Linked DNA regions of Simiduia agarivorans SA1 = DSM 21679. The protein of the gene in region 1 binds, or shares a complex with, the protein of each later gene. Links are inferred from orthologs where the notes say so. Each region holds a gene or a part of one and is shown on either strand. Other genes may lie near its edges.

Region 1 (3,039 bases):
GATCACCTCGACCACCGCCGCCGCATCGAGCCCGGCCTTGCCGGCAAAATGCAGGCCTTCCGCGAGGCCCTGTACCAGCCCGGCGATGCAGATCTGGTTAACCATTTTACACAACTGACCACTGCCCGACGGGCCCAGCAATTTCACTGAACGCGCAAAATGCGCAATCACCGGTTCGGCGCGCGCAAAGGCGACGGCATCGCCACCCACCATTACGGTCAACTGGCCCTTTTCAGCGCCGGCCTGGCCGCCGGACACCGGCGCGTCGAGAAAAGCGATTTGCTGTTTTGCCGCCAGTCCGCACAGCTCGCGCGCCACCTCCGCCGAGGCCGTGGTGTTATCCACGATGACAGAACCCGGCGCCATGCCGGACAGCACACCATCGGCACCCAACACCACCGAGCGCAGGTCCTCGTCATTGCCCACGCACAAGAACACGATCTCCGCCCCCTGAGCGGCGGCTCTGGGGGTTTCGCCGTGGCTACCGCCGTAGCGGGCCACCCAATCCAATGCTTTCGCGGTGGTGCGGTTGTATACGCGTACCGAATGACCCGCCTGCTGCAAGTGCCCTGCCATGGGAAAGCCCATAACACCCAAGCCGATAAACGCAAGATTCATTATTCGTTTCTCCTACAGGTCCGGGCTATAACAACCACAACAGGGCGACACCCAACACCAAGCGATAAATCACAAAAGGCATCATGCCGATGCGCTCAATCAATTGCATGAAAAAATGAATGCAAGCATAGGCACTGAGGGCCGAGAGTACAAAGCCCAGCCCCATGGTGGCCCAGTCCACATCCGCCACCCCTATCAATTTGTAACTCAGATAGCCCGCGCTCAAGGCGATCACGGGGATGGACAATAAAAACGAAAACCGGGCCGCATCCGTACGGCTGAAGCCCAACAGCAAGGCCGCGGTCATGGTGATGCCCGAGCGCGAAGTACCCGGCACCAGCGCCAACGCCTGGGCGATGCCGATGGCCAACGCCAGAGGCCAGGTCATGTCGATCAGTGTCTTAACGCCCCGCCCCTGCCGGTCGGCGAGGCCCAACAGCAGGCCGAACCCGATGGTGGCCCAGGCAATCACTTCGGCCGAACGCAGGTGGGTTTCTATGAATTCCTTGCCCAGTAAACCGGCCAAGCCGGCGGGAATGGTGGCGAAGCCGATCATCCACACCAACTGGCTCTCGTGGTTTGTTTTGCCGCCAAAACTGGCAAACCACTGGCCTGCCAACTGGGTCAGATCGCGACGGAAGTACAGAATAACCGCCAGCAGGCTGCCAAAGTGAACCGCCACATCAAACGCCAGGCCCTGATCCTGCCAGCCCAACAATTCGGACGGCAAAATAAGATGGGCAGAGCTTGAAATGGGTAAGAACTCAGTCAAGCCCTGTATCAGGGCGAGTATGAGCGTTTGAAGCCAATCCATGGGAATCCTTCTGAACAAAGAGTGCGGGCAGTGCCCGCAGAAATTTACAAACTTTCGGTGCGAATGCGTGTGCGCTTCTGCCAGTTCACGCTGTCGCGCAGATACACGGGCTTGGCTTCATGGGCTTGCACTGGCACAGCATCCGCCTGCCGGGCGAGGTGAAGTATATCCAACGCATCGGGCTCCAATTCCGGCAGGCACACTGCAGGCCGCTGCTGGTTTAACGGGGCCAATTGCCAGCCACTGCCCGCGCCAGCATCGACGTTTTCCAGCAAGGCAGCCGCATCGGCGAGCGGCACCAATTGCTCGGCACCGTCGTTCACCAGACGTTGCCCCTCGAGCCTGAAATGGGCCGCGTAGAGTTCGCCCATGCGGGCATCCACCGCCACCAGTAATCTGCCGTCAACGTCGGGCTGGGTACGCTGGAAGCCCGCCGCAATTGCCCGCAGGGTCGACACCGGTATCACTGGAAGATCTGCACCCCACGCCAGGCCCTGCACGATGCCGGTTGCCACCCGCAAGCCGGTAAACGAACCAGGGCCTCGGCCAAAGGCTATTGCATCCAGCTGGTTCACAGCCAGCCCCGCTGCTTGCAACAATTCGTCCGCCATTGGCAGCAGCCGTTGCATGTGGCCACGCGGCGCCAACTCCCAGCGATGAGTGACCGAGCCATTGCATAACAGCGCGGCGGAACAGGCGTTGGAGGAACTATCGAGCGCGAGTAGATTTTTCATTTCAATCGCTTAGGTAAAAGCCGCTATTGTCCCAGAAATGCGTCGCCTGCGCAGCATCAACCCAAACGTTCGGCCACCAGATTGGCCAGGAAAAACACCTGATCTTCGGAATCGTTCAGGCACGGAATGTATTGGTAATCTTCGCCGCCGGACTCCAGAAACACCTCGCGGTTTTCCACGTCGATTTCTTCCAGCGTTTCAAGACAATCAATCGCAAAGGCCGGGCAGATCACATCCAGACGCTTAATACCCTCGGACGGCAACTGGCGCAGAGTTTCGTCGGTATAAGGTTTGAGCCATTCAGCCCGCCCCAGACGGGACTGGAAGCTGACCCGCCATTGGTGCTCTTCCAGCCCCAGAATGGTGGCCACGTCGCGCGCGGTGTGCAGGCAATGCTGTTCGTAAGGGTCGCCCAGATCCACATTGCGACGTGGAATCCCATGAAACGAAAACAACAGGCAATCGGCACCCGGGTGTTGGGCGCGATGCGTGCGGATACTGTTAACCAACGCTCGTACGTAATCAGGGCGGGAATAATAGTGCTTCTGGATCACCAGATCGGGGATATCGCGGCTGGCTTTCATCACCGCCGCGCATTGGTCATACACGGAGCCGGTGGTGGTGGCCGAGTACTGCGGATACAACGGCAGGACCAACGTCCGCTCCACTCCGGCCTCGCGCAGCACCGACAGCTGATGCGCCACAGAAGGCTCCCCATAGGTATAGGCAACGGCGACCTTGGGTGCGGTTTCGCCGGATTCTGCCGACAGGCGCGCTTGCAGCCGGGCGGCCAGAGATTCCGTCAACACCCGCAGGGGCGACCCCTGCTCTGTCCAGATCGAGGCATAGGCATGGGCCACTTTGCGGGGGCGA
Region 2 (3,280 bases), 1.9 Mb from region 1 along the record:
CCAGCTCGTCGGCGCCGAGTGCCGCGGGCAGGAATTCCTGAATCACCGCCATTTCGGCTTTCTCCACCTCGGCCAGATCGGTGCGGCCGGCGGCCTCAAACTGGCTGACGGAGTCTTTGCGCTGCTTGAGCATCTTGTCGAGCACCGCCAGGGCGCGCTCATCACTCACTTCAATGCGCTCGTCCACCTCAATGCGCTTGAACTCGGCCTGAATCAGCCGGATGGCGGCCAGGCGCTCTTTGGCGCGGGCTTTCATGGCGTCTTTCATGGCATCGCTGATGCGGTTTCTGAGTTCGGTGCTCATGGTGGCTCCTTGCGGCATGGTTATGGTGGCACAACGACCAACGGCCGGGGCTTGGATACCCGGCCGTGCAGTCAGTCAGTACTGGACAGAAATCATTGCCCCGGACAGGGCGGGAGACAACTCAGTACAGGCGCTGGAACTTGCGGTTTTCGCGTGACATCTTCTTGGCGTGACGCTTAACAGCGGCAGCCGCTTCACGCTTACGTACAGACGTGGGCTTCTCGTAAAACTCGCGACGACGTACTTCGGCCAGAATACCGGCTTTTTCACATGAGCGCTTGAAGCGACGCAGCGCTACATCAAAGGGCTCGTTCTCTTTAATCTTAACTGATGGCATTTGACTACCTGACTGTTGAATTCTCTATCGGGGCAAGAAAATAAGACCCGATTCCAAGGGGCGCAGATTCTAACCACATCGCCTGCCCACTTCAAGCCTATTTTAGTTCATCGTATTGGGGAACCCGAAATCCCCCAACACTTGGATAATAACGTGCGTTTACCCAATCTCCACGCGGGGGAGCGGGTGATAGGGCAGATATTACGGGGCGTCGGCGGCATGGGTTGCGGCGAATTGCTGGCAAAGCATGCTTTGCATTCGCTGCAACGCCCTCAATCCATGATTGAGGGCCGGTCCCGCAGGGCCGCCGTCGAGCTACAGGGGTGAGGCAAGCGATTGCAATACATCGTATTGCGCGCAGCCGCACGACCCCAGGCTACGCATGGGGTCCGGGCCCGACGGGTTTTTACGCGTCCCCGGAATGTCTGCCCTATTGCCCGCCCATTGTCAGAAAAATGTGCCCAACTTGCAGCACCAAGCCCCCACCCAAGCCGCCTATACTACTGGCATCATTCACCACCCCCTCGTATCATGCCGGCCCACACCGGCAAATACTGAAACGGCATGCGCGTACTTGGCATTGAAACCTCCTGCGACGAGACCGGTATCGCCCTTTACGATACCGACAAAGGCCTGTTGGCTGACGCTCTTTACAGCCAGATTGATCTGCACAGCGAATACGGCGGCGTGGTGCCGGAACTGGCCTCGCGCGACCATGTGCAGAAAACCCTGCCACTGATCCAGCAGGTATTGGATGAAGCGGGTCTTGATAAGCAAGACCTGGACGCCGTCGCCTACACCGCCGGGCCCGGCCTGATTGGCGCGTTGATGGTCGGCGCCGGCATCGGCCGCTCGCTGGCCTACGCTCTGAATATTCCCGCCGTGGGTGTGCACCACATGGAAGGCCACTTGCTGGCACCCATGCTGGAAGACAATCCGCCCGCCTTCCCGTTTATCGCCCTGCTGGTCTCTGGTGGGCACACCCAGCTGGTGCGGGTAGATGGCATCGGCCGCTACAAGCTGCTGGGCGAATCACTGGACGACGCCGCCGGCGAAGCCTTCGATAAGGCCGCCAAAATGATGGATCTGGACTACCCGGGCGGCCCACACATCGCGCGTCTTGCCGAAAAGGGCACGCCCGGCCGCTTTACCTTTCCTCGCCCCATGACCGACCGGCCCGGGCTGGATTTCAGTTTTTCCGGGCTCAAGACCTTCACCCTCAATACGGTGACCGAGCACGCCCAGGCCAACGGTCTGCCCGACGACCAGACCTGCGCCGATATCGCCTTTGCCTTTCAGGAAGCCGTGGTTGGGACCTTGGTGATCAAATGCCGGCGCGCGCTCAAGCAAGAGGGCCTCAAGCGCCTGATCATCGCCGGTGGTGTGTCGGCCAACAAAGCCCTGCGGGAAAAACTGGAAGCGGAGTTGGCAAAAATGGGGGCGGGCGTGTTTTATGCGCGGCCCCGCTTCTGTACCGACAACGGCGCCATGATCGCCTACGCCGGTGCCCAGCGCCTGCTGGCGGGGCAGACCGAACCACTGCCCATTGCCGTCACCCCGCGCTGGCCCATGGAAAGCCTGCCGCCCTTGGACAATGCCCATGACTGACCAGATCATGATCGAAGGCCTGTGGATCGAGACTGTCATCGGCGTGTACGACTGGGAGCGCGAACTGCGCCAACGGCTGCTGTTGGACCTGACGCTGACCACCGATATCCGCCCCGCCGCCGCCAGTGACGACCTGGGTAAAACCCTGGATTACAAAGCCATTACCGATCGCATCATCGCATTTGCCGAAGGGTCATCGCACCAGCTGGTGGAGACCTTAGCGGAGCAAATAGCCGCACTGGTACAAAAAGAATTCGGTGTGACCCGGTTGACGTTAAAGCTCAGCAAGCCCGGCGCCCTGCCGCGCGCGCAGAATGTGGCCGTATTCATCGAGCGTGGCCGTTGATGGCACGGGTATTTTTAGGTTTGGGCAGCAATACCCAGAAGCACAAGCACCTTTGTGCCGGGCTGGATGCGCTCGCGCAGACCTTTGGCCCACTCGACATTTCTCCGGTGTATGAAAGCCTGTCTGTGGGCTTTGATGGACGCAATTTTTACAACCTGGTGGTGGGTATCCACACATCACTGGACGTGGCGGCACTGTCAAAAGCCTTAAAAGCCATTGAAGATGCCAACGGCCGCCTGCGCGACGGCCCCAAGTTCGCCCCCCGCACGCTCGATATCGATATTCTCACCTACGACGATCTGGTGGGGGTTTACGCAGGTGTTGAACTGCCCAGGGATGAAGTGTGGCTCAATGCGTTTGTGCTGCGTCCACTATCCGAATTGGCGCCGGACGACATACTGCCCGGTCGGTCCGAAACCTACGCAGCCCTGTGGCAAGCCTACAGCAACCCGTCACAAAAACTCTGGCCCGTCAGTTTTATCTGGTGCGGACGCGAGCTCAGCCCCGTCGCGTCCTGATCGGTCGCGGCTTTATTGCTGCTTCATTGCGCAGTATTCTCAACCCTGGCCCGATCATCGTCAGGACTCGAGCACATGGACAAGCCCGGCTTCAAACTCCCGCACCTACCGCTTACCCGATGGCAAAACTGGCGTGAAGCATTACACCAACGCTGGCATCGGCTCAC

The links.
Region 2: the proteins of tsaB (region 1) and tsaD are in contact, whole or in part, in a solved structure (PDB 4WQ4), measured with the Escherichia coli proteins. The link is inferred for Simiduia agarivorans SA1 = DSM 21679 from one-to-one orthologs.

Annotation. Positions count from the first base shown.
Region 1 is NC_018868.3:281,664-284,702, reverse strand. Bases 322-3,039 are described here. They hold tsaB (tRNA (adenosine(37)-N6)-threonylcarbamoyltransferase complex dimerization subunit type 1 TsaB), read right to left. Parts: upstream 2,167-3,039; coding sequence 1,477-2,166; downstream 322-1,476. Other genes in these bases: hemH (ferrochelatase), read right to left, coding at 2,223-3,039; M5M_RS01315 (undecaprenyl-diphosphate phosphatase), read right to left, coding at 644-1,432; M5M_RS01320 (NAD(P)-dependent oxidoreductase), read right to left, coding at 322-618. In the rest of the region: more of M5M_RS01320, read right to left, coding at 1-321. UniProt on the Escherichia coli protein: Required for the formation of a threonylcarbamoyl group on adenosine at position 37 (t(6)A37) in tRNAs that read codons beginning with adenine.
Region 2 is NC_018868.3:2,160,063-2,163,342, forward strand. What follows is about bases 269-3,227. They hold tsaD (tRNA (adenosine(37)-N6)-threonylcarbamoyltransferase complex transferase subunit TsaD), read left to right. Parts: upstream 269-1,205; coding sequence 1,206-2,249; downstream 2,250-3,227. Other genes in these bases: M5M_RS09630 (GatB/YqeY domain-containing protein), read right to left, coding at 269-304; rpsU (30S ribosomal protein S21), read right to left, coding at 426-641; folB (dihydroneopterin aldolase), read left to right, coding at 2,242-2,595; folK (2-amino-4-hydroxy-6-hydroxymethyldihydropteridine diphosphokinase), read left to right, coding at 2,595-3,113; M5M_RS09655 (hypothetical protein), read left to right, coding at 3,189-3,227. Outside these bases: more of M5M_RS09630, read right to left, coding at 1-268; more of M5M_RS09655, read left to right, coding at 3,228-3,280.